2 regions of the Pseudomonas trivialis genome follow, and region 2 is predicted to be linked to the other one. Evidence: predicted binding sites of a transcription regulator. Region 2 holds the regulator's gene; the other holds the start of a gene.
What was found. Region 2 encodes FliA, which starts transcription of late flagellar genes. Its sites were predicted from a motif close to CTAAAGTTTNNNNNNNNNNNGCCGNTAA; they were not measured.
Positions count from the first base shown of each region.

Region 1: VRB54_RS13900 (methyl-accepting chemotaxis protein) is a predicted target of FliA. The motif match lies at 2,502-2,529, and genes of this name have one in related genera.

Region 1 is NZ_CP142151.1:3,229,591-3,237,585, reverse strand. Features, by position in the region: gene VRB54_RS13910 (HlyD family secretion protein) at 1-1,229, opposite strand, end outside; gene VRB54_RS13905 (response regulator transcription factor) at 1,499-1,711, shown strand; gene VRB54_RS13900 (methyl-accepting chemotaxis protein) at 2,661-4,622, shown strand; gene VRB54_RS13895 (Hsp20 family protein) at 4,810-5,268, shown strand; gene VRB54_RS13890 (hypothetical protein) at 5,363-5,497, opposite strand; gene VRB54_RS13885 (helix-turn-helix transcriptional regulator) at 5,689-6,018, shown strand; gene VRB54_RS13880 (hypothetical protein) at 6,114-6,299, shown strand; gene VRB54_RS13875 (LysR family transcriptional regulator) at 6,515-7,477, opposite strand; gene VRB54_RS13870 (CoA-acylating methylmalonate-semialdehyde dehydrogenase) at 7,588-7,995, shown strand, end outside.
Region 2 is NZ_CP142151.1:3,775,769-3,783,763, reverse strand. Features, by position in the region: gene flhB (flagellar biosynthesis protein FlhB) at 1-91, shown strand, start outside; gene flhA (flagellar biosynthesis protein FlhA) at 726-2,840, shown strand; gene flhF (flagellar biosynthesis protein FlhF) at 2,852-4,168, shown strand; gene fleN (flagellar synthesis regulator FleN) at 4,274-5,107, shown strand; gene fliA (RNA polymerase sigma factor FliA) at 5,104-5,844, shown strand; gene VRB54_RS16455 (chemotaxis response regulator CheY) at 6,012-6,386, shown strand; gene VRB54_RS16450 (protein phosphatase CheZ) at 6,405-7,193, shown strand; gene VRB54_RS16445 (chemotaxis protein CheA) at 7,205-7,995, shown strand, end outside.

The DNA of each region.
Region 1 (7,995 bases), 550 kb from region 2:
GGCTCAAGCGCCCATTCATAGAGACGACGAGTCTCCTGCAGAATATCGGCCTCAACCAGCATCCCGGTTTTCAGCTGCCGTAAATTGCCGTACGCCAATACTGTTTGCGCTTCGATATCAACGCGAATGCGGTAGATCTGTTCACCCTCCAGGTCGAGTCCTGGGACGCTGCCTGTCATCGTTGCCAGCTCAGTTGCCGACAATGTCGCCTTGGAAATTGACGTGACGCTGCCCTTGTATTGGCCGAACTTCTGGTACGGATACGCCTGGTAGCGCACCCTCACAGGGTCGCCGGCACGAATGAAACCAATGGCTTTGCTCGGCGCGTACAACTCTGCTTGCAGATGAGAATTAGCGGGTACGATGCTCATCAACACGCGAGAGCTATCAACCGTCTGGCCCGGTTCAACAAGAATCGCTGTGGCCACGCCGTCTCGAGGAGCTGTAATAGTCAAGGCACGCTTGGCTTCACTTTCGATCAGTTCTTGCTTGATGCCCGACAGTGAGCGCTGAATGCCCGCGAGTTGGTTTTCGTGCAGTGCCGAAAGACCGGCAAACTCGTGTTGTGTCTCCACCAGTTGCTGGTTGAGCACCGTCGTTTCGCGAGCCAGTCCTTGGAGAGTCTGATGTTGGCCCAGGAGCTCAGACTGACGCTGTTGAAGCTGATCCATTGAGATGTAGCCCTTATCCATCAACCCCTGATAACGATCAGCAGCATTTGTCGCCAGCGTTACAAGCTTTTCTTGACTGGCCGTCTGCTGCGCCAGAGTTCGCAACTGTCGTCGTAAACTGTCCAACTTGCTTTGCAGGCTTTGCCGCTCTTCAGCCTGAAGTTGCTGCTTCTTCGTGAACTCGGCGGTCAAAGAGTGCTGCCGCATAGCGAGTTGGTCGCTGACGTCCGCTTGAACTGGCCGCGCATCCCCCGCATAGCGCTCGCTGGAAATTCGAAAAAGTGGGGCTCCTCGCTTGATACGCTGGTCTTCATCGACAAATCGTTCCAGGACCAGCCCGTACTGAGGAGAATGTATTTTCAGTTGCCCCGAGAAGGGCACCAACTGGCCCGGCACAGTGATACGTTTTGTGTAACTGCCCCAGAGAAAAAAACTCACGACCGTTGTCGCGAACAATCCAGCAACCAGAGTGAGGATGGCGAAGGATACGGGTCTGGCGAGTACGATTTCTCCTAGCCAATTCGAGTGCTGAGAGCTCAATGCCTCGCGCCGGAACAACGTTTTCTCCGAGCTCAAAATTTACCCCTCATCTTCTTTCATCCTTGAACATCAACCTGGGCGATGCACAACTCATCCGGCAGAGCTAACCACTAGCTGGGCGATGCGTCACATCACATAAAAAATACGGCTAGAAAAAGTAAATTTTAACTGTCCCCGCTCGTTATCGATGTGAGCGCACCACCTGAAGCCGGTTACGGGGATGCGTAAAATTTTCAGCTCCGTTTCTAAAACCAACACACGAACAGTCCATGTAAGGAAGCGTTATTTTGGAAATTACAAATCGAGAGTCCGACGTCATAGAACTCTTAGCACAAGGCTTAACTAACAAGCAGATAGGCAAAGAGCTGGGTATAAGCAACCACACCGTAAGAGACCACATCTCATCAATGCTAAAAAAAACGAAAACTACCAATCGCGTTGAGTTGGCAGTATTTCGAGGAAAAATGAGGAAAACCCTCTTATGCTCGCAGCTTGATTAACACCTCAAACTCTAAATTTTGGCACCGGTTCGATCATCGCAGACTGGAATGACGACTTTTTGAAGGCGGCTGCGTGATTGTCCGCCTGAGTTATCAGTCTCACTTCATTCTCATGAGTAAGTCTTGCACGCTGAATGGCTCCATTGCCTTAACTGCGAACACTTGTAAGCGCCCGCATATAATTCCATTTATGCTATTCAAGCGAAGTAACGCAATAAGATAATAGCAAGCTTTTATTTTTCATGACCACCCTACATCTGTAGGGCGCTAGCATCTATTTACACGAAATCATAAGGGATAAGCAGGATATATTTCGTAACTTATCTGAGCTTGTCGAGCCGAGGCTTTAGTGTGTCGGTAATGCGTTGGCCAACTGGAAGTGTTATCGACTAACTGTTAGTTTCGGTAAAGGCTTTTAGCTGAATCTGCGTATCCTTCATGGATTTTTATCTTCTGTAATATAGTTGATTCTTGTAGCAGCGTCAGGCGGACGATACCTTCGGTTTTCAGAAAAACCAAATTCTGGAGAAAACCACGCACACCTGTCACCGAGTTCCCGATGACAGATGCCCTGTACCGACGCCGAATGCGCCAGCAAGCACAAGCTGGCCATTAAGGGGTTATTTCTGAGTTAGATGCAGGTGGTCCCCCGCGTGGCAATATGGCTATATAGCGCTACGAAAATTCTGCCTGACCGGAGGCGAGATTAGGATCAAGCCCCCAACCGCCGACTCTTTTGGGAGAAAGAGAATTTGATAGCCTCAATATGCGGACCTTCTCCTCAATCATTCTAAAGCTTACGAATTTGAGGCCGAGATAGTCTAAACGGAAGAAAAACGGCTATGGCGGGCTCAAACTGGATCATCTTTGGCTCCTATAAACGTCGATTTCACTAGAACGTGCGCCTGAGGTAATTATTAGACAAAAATTGTAAGTCCTGAGGTTTGTAATGCTTAGCAATGCTCCTTTGAGTACCAAGCTGCTGCTTATTCTGATTTTTCCTTTGCTCGGATTTCTGGCCTTTGCGGGCATTTTCATTGCGGACAAAAGCGATACGCTGGGGGCAATGAATCGCGCAGTTGCCGCCACCACCGCTGCACAGAAATTCAGCAATGTCGTGACAACCCTCCAACGCGAGCGCGGCGCCAGCGGCGTTTTTCTGGGCAGCGGTGGCAAGTCCATGCAAGACAAGCTCAAGGCCTTGCGCCAGGAGACCGACACGTCAATCGGCGCGCTGCGAGGGCAATCGAGCGAGGGTATTCCAGCCCCGAACGAGGCATTGCGCGCGCTGGGTGAGTTGGCCGCCTTGCGTTTGAAAGTCGATAACCTGGCGATTAACAACACAGAGTCCGGCGCTCTTTTTACCGACCTGATTAAAACCCTTGTGGGCTTCAATTATTCGTTGGAAGCCAGCATTGATGACCCCCAAATTTTGCGTGCGTTGGGCTCGCTCAATCAATTTGTCGATATGAAAGAGCGTGCCGGGCGCGAGCGCGTATTGCTGGGCCTGGCGTTCAATCAAAATCGATTCGACGCTGCGTTGCTGTCGCGCTTCAGCCGTAACCTCGGTGAGTTCTCTGGCTACTTTGAAGCCTTCCAGCGATGGGCTCCGGCAGCCTTCAAGAGCAAGCTGGATGCTGTCCTGCAACAACCCGGATCATTGGAAGTCGCACGCCTTCAGCGGCTCGGTTTTGATACGCCCCTGGGCAACCCGCTCAATATCAAACCTGAAGACTGGTTCAACCTTTCGACCAGTCGTATCGACCTCATGGCCGGCGTCGAAGCGGAGCTGGGCCAGAACGTGGTTGGCCTGGCCCATCACGAGCGTGACAATGCCGAACTCAGTCTGTATGTGGCCATAGCGACCGTCATAGTGATGTTGATCGCCTTGCTGTGGCTGGCGTTGGTGATCATCCGCAATATCAAGCGGGCGGTGACCGATGTGAACCGCACCCTTGCATCGCTTTCCACCCGCGACCTGACGGTGCGCACCCGCTACACCGGCAAGGACGAGTTTGGCGAAATATCACGCAACCTGGACAACATGGCGCTTCAGATAAGTGGCGTGGTCAGCGACATTGGCAGCGCCACGACGCAGGTTGCCACGGCTGCCGAGCAGTCCTCGGCGGTGGCTTTGCAGACCAGCCAGAACGTGGCACAACAGCGTCAGGGTACCGACCAGGTGGTGACCGCGATCAGCGAGATGAGCGCCACGGTCAAGGATGTGGCGCGCATCACCACCGACGCCGCTGAAATGTCACAGCGTGTCAACGCCAGCACCCTGCAGGGCAAGACTGAGATCGATAACACCGTCCGCTTGATCCAGGGCCTGGAAGTGCAGGCCGAACAAACCTCGAAGATCATCAACGAACTCAAACTCGAAAGCGATTCCATCTCTTCGGTGCTGGACGTGATTCGCGGTGTTGCCGAGCAAACCAACCTGCTGGCACTGAACGCCGCCATCGAAGCGGCGCGTGCGGGAGAGCAGGGCCGTGGTTTTGCGGTGGTTGCGGATGAAGTGCGCAATCTGGCCAAAAAGACCCAGGACTCCACGGTCAGCATCCAGAACATGATCGCCAACCTGCAGTCGGGTTCAGACCGCGCCGCTGTCTCCATGCAGGAGACCCTTGGCAAGGCGCAGGAAGGTGCGAGCAATGTGGTTCGTGCGGGCCACTTGCTCAATGAGATCGCCGAAGGCATCGCGTCCATCAGCGACCGTAACATCCAGGTAGCGTCCGCTGCCGAGGAGCAAAGCTTGGTGGCCGAAGAAATTCATCGCAACGTCAACGACATCAACTCACTGGTGATCCAGGTCAGCGCCGGCGCTGAGCAAACCGCCGCCACTAGCCGCGAGCTTGCTCGATTGGCCGAGCATCAACAGGGATTGGTGAGGCAGTTCAAGGTCAACTGACTTAACACCAAGGAGAAATCCCGCGAGCCAGAGGCTTCGCGGGATTTTCAGCCCAGGGCCAGCGAGCCCGTAAAAATATTTCAAACCCGCCCCTTGAAATCTTCTCTCCCGCACATAAATTCCCTTCACGCGACGCCGAATCAGGGTCGCGCTTTAAATCACTTGGATCTAATCAGGAGATTTTAAAATGGCTACTACTCTTTCCCTGGCCCCTCTGTTCCGTCAGTCGGTGGGCTTTGATCGCTTCAATGACCTGTTTGAGTCTGCGCTGCGCAGCGAGGCTCCAAACACCTATCCGCCTCATAACGTGGAAAAGCACGGTGATGACGAATATCGCATTGTCATTGCAGTCGCCGGGCTTACTGAGGCGGATCTGGATATCCAGGTCGAGAAGGGCGTTTTGACGGTTGTGGGTGACAAACGTGAAAGCGAGAAAGAGGTGACTTACCTGCACCAGGGCATTGCGCAACGGGCCTTCCGGTTGTCGTTCCGCCTGGCGGATCACATCGAGGTGCGCGGTGCTTCCCTGAACAACGGATTGCTGAGCATCAACCTGCTGCGCGTGGTGCCTGAAGAGGCCAAGCCCAAACGCATCACGATCGGTAGCGACAGTGATCCGCAACTGCGTCAGGTAAGCCTGCAGTGAGTAAAAAAGGGCCGGGCTGCCCGCGTGAAAACGCGGTCTACTCCGGCTGACAGCAAATGCCCCGACTTGTCGGGGCATTTGTTTTTATGTGACCTCATTGCACCGTGCAGATCCAGCGGTGATTGTGCCGATAAGGTGCACGGGTAAAGTGCACATCCGACACCAGATTCAAGCCGCGTTCGCGCAGCGCTTCGGTCAGTTGTACGAGTGTCTCTGCCTGGATAGTCATTGCGCTCACCTCGTCAGATTGACTGCGTTCATAATTCTTGACCGGGAGGACAATCTGCTAATTCAAATTTTCTACACCGCTGATTGAGAAAGCCGTTTACGCCAGAGCCTGACGATTAAACTGAATTTTCGACACTCATCTTTTTCTACCAAAAATAGCCATCAGGCGGGTCAGGCAGGCGGAGGTGTGAGATGAAGGAAATCGGCAGGCGGTTGAAACAGGAGCGGCAGCGCATGGGCCTGACACTCCAGAGGTTGGCTGAAATCGGTGGTGTTACGGCGGCAGAGCAGCGACGTTACGAACTCAGCGAGTCGATGCCAGCGGCTGATTACCTGGCGGCGCTGGCGAGCCATGGCATGGATGTGGTTTACGTCGTGACCGGGAAGAAACAGGCCGTGGTCAATATGTCCTGGGAAGAAGCGCAGGCGCTGTTGGACAGCCGGGCCATTGCCGATGACCTGTTCCAGAATGACGCGGACGAAGAGATCTATTTCAAGGTCACCCAACCGAACAAGGCCTGAACGACCACCGTTCGTCCATCAAGCGGCACTTGCCAGCCCACTGTGCTTCTCATGTTCAAGCGCGGATATCCCGAACGCCCAAGCGGAGAGCCAGCATGGAAATCGACGAGAACGCCCCAGGCAACATTTCACAGCAGCCCGTGACCCGAGGCACCGACAGCGAAACCGGTCACGATCCCAAGCGCGACGCGCCGGAGCAGTCGTTGCCGGCTGATGACGAGGAAGACATGTCTGACGTGGACGCTGCGGATTCGGTGGCGAGTGAGCATCCTGACAACTGAGGACCGCTCCATAACAAAAAGCCCGGCCATTGAGCCGGGCTTTTTGCATTCAGGGCAGTCACTGCGCGCAATGCCTTTTGCGCCAGACAAAGAAAAGCCCACGATGGGGGCGCGGGCTTAAAAGGTGTTCACTTAGGAGCTGAGTGGAGCTTAAGCGTGCGCCTGTGAAAACTGTGTGAAATGTCCTACGCATTGCAGCATTTTCAAAAAAATGTTCAACCCGCTCTCGTCGCGACCTGCCGCTCACCAGAACCAAAGCCTGCCGACAGTTTGTCCTTCAGAAACCCCACCAGCGCACTCACTGCCTTTGGCACATGGGGCGAATACGGCCGAATCAAGTAGATCTCATCGGCAAACGCACCCTTCAATCGCCAGCCCTTGAGCACTTGCTTGAGCGTGCCATTGACCAGCGCCGCGTGGGCGCTGAAATCCGGGAGCAGGGCAATGCCCAGGTGATTGAGCGCCGAGTCACGCAGTGCCTCGCTGTTATTGGTAGAAAAACTGCCGGCGATGGGCACGGTGATGCGTTCTGTCTTTTTAACGCCGCGCTCGAAGGTCCACGCGGGCTGGTCGGCGCCGCGCGGATAGTAAAGGCAGTTGTGGGCGCTGAGGTCGGCGGGTTCGCGGGGTTCGCCGTGGTGGTGCAGGTAGTCCTCGGTGGCGACCAGTACCGAGGCGGTGTCGCAGAGTTTCCAGGCGACGTGGGTTTCCGGCACCTGGAAGCCGTGGCGCACGGCCAGGTCGTAGCCTTCGGCGGCGAGTGAGCTTAAGGCATCGGACACGTCCAGCTGAATGCGAACCTGCTGGTGCTGACGCAGGAATTCGGGCAGATGCGGCACCAGTTGCTGACGCGCGAAGGCGACCGGAGCGGTGAGGCGCACCAGGCCACGGATTTCGCCGGCCGAGTCACGCACCGAGGAAAAGCTGCGGGCGATGTGCTCGTAGGCGCTGCGCACTTCGCGGGTCAGTGATCGCCCGGCGTCGGTGAGCCGCACGCTGCGTGTGGTGCGGGTGACCAGGCGGGTGCCGGTGGCGGCTTCCAGCTCGCAAATACGTTGGCTCACCGCCGATTTGCTCACGCCCAGGCGCGCAGCGGCAGCGGTGTAGGTGCCGTGTTCTTCCAGCACGGAGAGCCAGTGGATGTGCGTCCACAGGCCTTCGATCTCGGTTTTTTCCATGGGGCTATTGTTCGCCTGTGTGCACAATCAGTTCTGGATTCTGCTCTGGTTTGGGACAAAGCGGAAGCCTATGGTAGGTGCCAACGCTAATCGACCCGGGATCCGCTGCCATGACCACCACCCTCGAGCATTACATCAACGACCAGCGCGTCAGCCGCGATGATCGCTATCAGGACGTGTACAACCCCGCCACCGGTGAAGTCACCGGCCGCGTCGCCCTGGCCAGCCGCGACACCGTGGGCGAAGCGGTGGCCGCCGCCCAGGCTGCGTTTGCCGACTGGGCCGACACGCCGCCGATCCGCCGCGCCCGTGTGTTGTTTCAGTACCTGCACCTGTTGCGTGAGCGCAAGGACGAGCTGGCAAGCATCATCGTCGCCGAACACGGCAAGGTGTTCACCGATGCCCAGGGCGAAGTCGACCGTGGCATCGATATTCTCGAATTCGCCTGCGGCATCCCCAACCTGCTCAAGGGCGAGCACTCCGACCAGGTCTCCCGTGGCATGGACAACTGGACCCTG
Region 2 (7,995 bases):
TCAGATCCGCCAATACCGCGCGGGCAAGGGCAAACGGCCGGACCCGCTCAAGGATCTGCCGATTCCACCGGAGCTGCGACGCGATTCTTGACGCCGTCTGGCCTCACAGTGCTGCATTTCTCCTTCCCTATCACTCGTCGTTGGTCAGCGTCTACCTGTCAACTTTGACAGTAGCCAGTCGCGCCTGTGCGCGGTTCCATTGCACCAGAAACTGTACGCAGGTCGTGAGGGATATACAGGGAGAGCGGTGTTGAAGGTGTATAGCGGTGCTGTCAAATCCTACGATCCGATCAGAGCCGAGTGGGTGATTTGGTCTGATGATTGGAAAGATGAGGTATTTGTCGACAAGAGGGATTGGGGCAGGACTGAGTTTTCGATTGGCCAGCAAATGGCATTCCGAATGATCCATCGACCCAAAGGCCCGTACGCGCTGCCGCCGATCGGATCAGCCACACCAAAACCTTGATGACGCAAGGCGCCAACGGCGCACATCCAGCCTTTACACAAACCAGAATGTGGGAGGGGGCTTGCTCCCGATAGCGATGGATCAGTCACCTCGCGGTTGACCGACCCACGGCTGTCGGGAGCGAGCCCCCTCCCATATTTTTGATCCTGCCGCCAAAACCAAAGTTGGACAGCTTCTTGCAATACCGCCTGCAAGTCGCCTCCCGGCGTCAAAAGTTTGCTTTACGTTACGAGGAATACCGGTGGTGGATCGCTCTCAAATGTTCGGCACGGCCCGTACGACCCTGACTGACCTTTCGCGGGGCAATCTGGGTGTGCCGTTGTTGTTGCTGGTGATGCTGGCAATGATGATGTTGCCGATGCCGCCGTTTCTGCTCGACGTGTTCTTCACCTTCAACATCGCGCTGTCCGTGGTTGTGTTGCTGGTGTGCGTATACGCCCTGCGGCCGCTGGATTTTGCCGTGTTCCCGACCATCCTGCTAGTGGCGACCCTGCTGCGGCTGGCGCTGAACGTTGCGTCCACCCGAGTGGTGATGCTGCACGGCCAGGACGGCCATGCCGCTGCCGGCAAGGTGATCCAGGCGTTCGGTGAGGTGGTGATCGGCGGTAACTACGTGGTCGGTATCGTGGTGTTCGCAATCCTGATGATCATCAACTTCGTGGTCGTGACCAAAGGTGCCGGGCGTATTTCCGAGGTGAGCGCACGCTTTACCCTCGACGCCATGCCCGGCAAGCAGATGGCAATCGACGCCGACCTCAATGCCGGCCTCATCGACCAGAACCAGGCCAAGTCCCGCCGCCTGGAAGTGGCCCAGGAAGCCGAGTTCTACGGTTCCATGGACGGTGCGAGCAAATTCGTGCGTGGCGACGCCATCGCCGGCCTGCTGATTCTGTTCATCAACCTCATCGGCGGCATGGCCGTGGGTATCTTCCAGCACGGCATGACCTTCGGCGATGCCGGCAAGGTGTACGCCTTGCTGACCATCGGTGACGGTTTAGTGGCGCAATTGCCATCACTGTTGTTATCCACAGCAGCGGCCATCATGGTGACCCGTGCTTCGGGCTCCGAAGACATGGGCAAGCAGATCAGCCGGCAGATGTTTGCCTCGCCCAAGGCCCTGGCCGTGGCGGCGGGCATCATGGCGATCATGGGTATCGTGCCGGGCATGCCCCACGTGTCGTTCCTGACCATGGCGGCCCTGGCCGGCGGCGGTGCTTACCTGTTCTGGAAAAAACAGAACGCGGTCAAGGTGCAGGCCCTGCAAGAGGTGGCGCGCCAGCAGGAATTGCTGCCATCCCCGGCCCGCGCCCAGGAAACCAAGGAGTTGGGCTGGGATGACGTGACTCCTATCGACATGATCGGCCTGGAAGTTGGCTACCGCCTGATTCCTCTGGTGGACCGCAACCAGGGTGGCCAGTTGCTCGCGCGGATCAAGGGGGTGCGCAAGAAGTTGTCCCAGGACCTGGGCTTCCTGATGCCCACCGTGCACATCCGTGACAACCTCGACTTGGCGCCCAGCGCCTACCGTCTGACCCTGATGGGCGTGATTCTCGCCGAAGCCGAGATCTACCCGGACCGGGAGCTCGCGATCAACCCGGGCCAGGTGTTCGGCAGCCTCAACGGCATCACCGCCAAAGATCCGGCTTTTGGTCTGGACGCGGTGTGGATCGAAGTCAGCCAGCGCAGCCAGGCGCAATCGCTCGGTTACACCGTGGTGGACGCCAGCACCGTAGTTGCTACCCACCTCAACCAGATCCTCTACAAGCACTCCCACGAGCTGATCGGTCACGAGGAAGTCCAGCAATTGATGGGTTTGCTGGCCAAGGCCTCGCCAAAACTCGCCGAAGAGCTGGTGCCGGGCGTGCTCTCGTTGTCGCAGTTGCTCAAGGTGCTGCAGGCGCTGTTGGCCGAACAGGTGCCGGTACGCGACATTCGCAGCATTGCCGAGGCTATCGCCAACAATGCCGCCAAGAGTCAAGATACCGCCGCGCTGGTGGCTTCGGTGCGGGTCGGATTGTCCCGCGCAATCGTGCAAAGCATTGTAGGGCTTGACTCCGAGCTGCCTGTTATCACCTTGGAGCCAAGGTTGGAACAGATTTTGCTCAATAGTATTCAGAAGGCAGGATTAGGCCAGGAAGAGGGCGTTCTGCTGGAGCCAAGCATGGCTGAAAAACTGCAGCGTTCGTTGATCGACGCCGCACAGCGCCAGGAAATGCAGGGCCAGCCGGTGATTCTGCTGGTGGCAGGCCCGGTCCGAGCGATGTTGTCGCGGTTTGGACGCCTGGCAGTACCGAATTTGCACGTATTGGCTTACCAGGAAATTCCTGACAATAAGCAAGTGACTATCGTCGCGACAGTAGGGCCCAACGGCTGAGGTAGTGGGTTATGCAAGTGAAGCGTTTTTTCGCCGCCGATATGCGTCAGGCCATGAAACTGGTGCGTGATGAGCTGGGCGCCGATGCTGCCATTATCGGCAACCGCCGCATCGCCGGCGGTGTGGAGCTGACGGCTGCCCTGGATTACACCCCCCAGGCCCTGGCGCCACGCGTGCCGAACATGGAACTCGAAGACGAGCTGCGCAAGACCGCCTCGCGCATTGTGTCGGCCCAGGCCGAGCTCAGCATGCGCGGCGACAGCGACACCACCACCAATCGCCAGCTGTTCGCCGGCCTGCCGTTGACCGCTGCCGAGCCGCTGGTGGAGCCGACTTTCGTCGAGCCGCCGCGTCCTGCCGCACCGGCCCCGGCTGCCGCCGTCGACCAGCGCGTGTTCGATTCGATGCGCTTTGAACTCAACGGCCTGCGCGAACTGCTCGAAGTACAACTGGGCTCGCTGGCCTGGAACCAGTTGCAAGGCAGCAAGCCGCAACAGGCCAACCTGTGGCGTCGCCTGCAACGCATCGGCCTGTCTGGCCCGCTGTCGCGCGACCTGCTGGCGCTGACCGGCAACATCGAGGAGCCCCGTCAGGCCTGGCGCATGCTGCTGGCGCACTTGGCGCGAATGATCGCCACCCCGGAAATCGAACCCCTCGAAGAGGGCGGTGTGATCGCCATGGTCGGCCCTGCCGGCATGGGCAAGACCACCACCCTGGCCAAGCTGGCCGCCCGTTACGTGCTCAAGTACGGCGCCAACAACATCGCGCTGGTGAGCATGGACAGCTACCGCATTGGCGCCCAGGAACAGCTCAAGACCCTCGGCCGCATTCTCAATGTGCCGGTGACCCACGTCGACCCGGGCCAGTCCCTGGCCAACGCCCTCGACCCGCTGCTGCGCAAGCGCGTGGTGCTGATCGACACCGCCGGCCTGCAAGCCAGCGATCCGGCGTTGCGCATGCAGCTGGAAAGCCTGGCCGGCCGTGGGATCAAATCGAAAAATTACCTGGTGCTTGCAACCACCAGCCAGAAACAGGTTCTTACCGCTGCGTATCACAGTTACAAGCGCTGCGGTCTGGCCGGCTGCATCCTCACCAAGCTCGACGAAACCGCGAGCCTGGGCGAGGTGCTGAGCCTGGCAATCAGCCATGAATTACCGGTCGCCTACCTGACCGACGGCCCGCGGATCCCGGATGATCTGCATCTGCCGCGTCGTCATCAGTTGGTCAGCCGTGCCGTGAGTGTGCAAATGCAAGACGAGCCTAGCGAGGAAGCGATGGCTGATATGTTCGCCGACCTTTACCACAACCCGGCAAAACGGGTCGGTTGAGGCAGGATGAACACCGTGAAATGTACCTACATCGATGGTCTGCAAGCGATTCAAGCGGCCAAGCCATGTAGCCTGCGTCTAAGCAAGACAAGGTAAAGAAATAAAATGGGCAGCATGCATCCCGTACAGGTGATCGCGGTGACCGGCGGCAAAGGTGGCGTCGGGAAAACTAACGTGTCAGTGAATTTGTCCCTGGCCCTGGCAGAGCTTGGCCGTCGCGTCATGCTGCTGGACGCTGACCTGGGCCTGGCGAACGTGGACGTTCTGCTGGGGCTGACCCCCAAACATACCCTCGCCGATGTGATCGAAGGGCGCTGTGAGCTGCGCGATGTGCTGCTGCAGGGGCCCGGCGGGATCCGCATCGTGCCGGCTGCCTCCGGCACCCAGAGCATGGTGCACCTGAGCCCGGCGCAGCATGCCGGCCTGATCCAGGCGTTCAGCGATATCGGCGACAACCTCGACGTATTGGTGATCGACACCGCCGCCGGCATCGGCGAGTCCGTGGTCAGCTTTGTGCGCGCCGCGCAGGAAGTGCTGCTGGTGGTGTGCGACGAGCCCACTTCGATCACCGACGCCTACGCCCTGATCAAACTGCTTAACCGTGACTACGGCATGAACCGCTTCCGCGTGCTGGCCAACATGGCCCAGAGCCCGCAGGAAGGGCGCAACCTGTTCGCCAAACTGACCAAGGTCACGGATCGTTTTCTCGATGTCGCCCTGCAATACGTCGGCGCAGTTCCCTACGACGAATGCGTGCGCAAGGCTGTGCAAAAACAGCGTGCGGTCTACGAAGCATTCCCTCGTTCCAAGTGCGCGCTGGCATTCAAGGCGATTGCCCAGAAGGTCGATACCTGGCCGCTGCCCGCCAACCCGCGCGGGCATCTGGAGTTCTTCGTCGAACGATTGGTGCATCAGACAAGCGCGGGTCCTGTGCTATGACATCCAGCGGCTACAACCTCTATAAAAAATCGGCACGCGACAGCCAGGGCGAACTGATCGAGCGCTATGCGCCGCTGGTCAAGCGCATCGCCTATCACTTGCTGGCACGCCTGCCGGCCAGTGTGCAGGTCGAAGACCTGATCCAGGTCGGCATGATCGGCTTGCTTGAAGTGTCGACCAAGTACGATGCGAGCAAGGGCGCCAGTTTCGAGACGTATGCGGGTATTCGCATACGTGGCGCGATGCTCGATGAAGTGCGTAAAGGGGATTGGGCGCCGCGTTCGGTGCACCGCAATACGCGGATGGTCAGTGACGCAATTCGCTCAATTGAAGCAAAAACCGGTCGCGACGCTAAAGATCATGAAGTTGCGGCCGAACTCCAATTGAGTCTCGATGATTATTACGGGATTTTGAACGATACCTTGGGCAGCCGCCTGTTCAGTTTCGACGACCTGTTGCAGGACGGCGAACACGAAGGGCTGCATGAGGATGGCGCGAGTGCGCATATGGAGCCGTCACGCGACCTGGAAGATGAACGTTTCCAGGGTGCACTGGCGGACGCCATTGCCAACTTGCCGGAGCGTGAGCGCCTGGTCCTGGCGCTGTACTACGACGAAGAGCTGAACCTCAAGGAAATCGGTGAGGTCCTGGGGGTCAGCGAATCGCGTGTCAGCCAGTTGCATAGCCAGTGCGCAGCCCGTTTGCGGGGGCGTTTGGGAGAGTGGCGCGCGCGCTGACAGGCAGTGTGGGGACACTGCAGACGATACCGCGAGGGTCACGACCTTCGCGGGTTCGACCCGTGGTGGACCCGGCAGTCCTTTTTGTGTAACGCCTGTTGATTGAAATGGCGCGTCCAGGTGCTGGGCGCGTTTAAGACTGCTTGGAGGTCGAATTGGACAAGAACATGAAAATCCTCATCGTTGATGACTTCTCAACGATGCGGCGGATCATAAAAAACCTGTTGCGTGACCTTGGGTTCACAAACACGGTCGAGGCGGATGACGGCATTACGGCGATTCCGATCCTCAACAGCGGCAGCATCGACTTTCTGGTAACCGACTGGAACATGCCGGGCATGACCGGCATCGACTTGTTGCGCCACGTGCGTGCTGACGAAAAGCTGCGCAGCCTGCCTGTACTGATGGTGACCGCCGAAGCCAAGCGTGAACAGATTATCGAAGCCGCCCAGGCCGGGGTAAACGGTTACGTAGTCAAGCCATTCACGGCATTGGCGCTAAAAGAGAAGATCGAAAAAATCTTCGAACGCATCCACGGCTAATGCCATCGCGGGGGAGCTATGGAGCAGAAAGAAACAACATTGGGCGATTTTGAGTCGACCCTGAAAAAACATGCTCACCAGTTGGTCGACAGCCTTGAAAAAGGCCATTTCGGCGACGCGGTGCAGTTGATCCATGAGCTTAACCAGACCCGTGACCGCGGCCTGTACCAGGAAGTGGGCAAGCTCACGCGCGAGCTGCACAGTGCGATCGTCAATTTCCAGATTGACCCGCACATGCCCCAGGCCGAAGAAATTTCGCAGATCACCGATGCCACCGAACGCCTGTCCTATGTGGTCAAGCTGACCGAGGCGGCGGCCAACCGCACCATGGACCTGGTGGAAAACGCCACGCCTCTGGTCAATGGCATGGCCACCGAGGCCCATGCGCTCAGCCACGACTGGGGGCGCTTCATGCGTCGCGAAGTGGGTGCTGAGGAGTTTCGTGAACTGGCCCGCCGGGTCGACGGTTTTCTGTCGCGCAGCGAACAGGAAAACCGCACGGTGGCGAGCAACCTCAACGATATTCTGCTGGCCCAGGATTACCAGGACCTCACCGGTCAGGTGATCAAGCGCGTGACCCAACTGGTTACCGAAGTGGAAAGCAACCTGCTCAAACTGGTGCTCATGGCCGGGCAGGTCGATCGTTTTGCCGGCATCGAACATGACCGCGCGGCGATCCTCTCGGAAAAAGATCCACAAAAACATCTCGCCAAGGGTGAAGGTCCTCAGATTCATGCCGATAAACGTGAAGACGTTGTGTCAGGTCAGGATGATGTCGATGACCTGTTATCCAGTTTAGGCTTCTAAGGAGCACCCACATGAGCTTCGGCGCCGATGAAGAAATCCTTCAGGATTTCCTTGTAGAGGCCGGCGAAATTTTAGAGCAACTGTCCGAACAACTGGTCGAGCTGGAAAGCCGACCGGATGATGCGAACCTGCTCAATGCAATTTTTCGCGGTTTTCACACTGTAAAAGGGGGCGCCGGCTTCCTCCAGCTCCATGAGCTGGTGGAGTGCTGCCACATCGCCGAGAACGTGTTCGACATCCTGCGCAAGGGTGAACGGCAGGTCGACTCGGAGTTGATGGACGTGATTCTCGAAGCACTGGATGCGGTCAACGGCATGTTCAGCGAAGTGCGCGAACGTGCCCCGATCACCGCCGCCACCCCGGAACTGCTGGCCGCCCTGGCGCGTCTGGCAGAGCCGGCTGCCGAGGCCCCCGCCGTAGCTGCGCCTGCACCGGTGGCCGAGCCTGAGCCCGAGCCGGATGTTACCGACAGCGAGTTCGAACAGTTGCTCGATTCGCTCAACGCCGTGAAGGCCGAGGCCGAAGCACCGCAAGCGCCACAGCCACCGGCTGCTGCACCTGCCGCGCCGACCAGCGAAGACATCACCGACGCCGAATTCGAATCCCTGCTCGACCAGTTGCATGGCAAGGGTCAGTTCGCTGCCGACGCCGTGGCACCGGTCGCCGCGCCGCCCGCAGTTGCAGCGAGCGCCAGCACCGATATCACCGACGACGAATTCGAAGCCTTGCTCGATCAACTGCACGGCAAGGGCACCTTTGCTGTCGATGCCTTGCCGGAAGTCGCCGCGACGGCGCCTGCCGC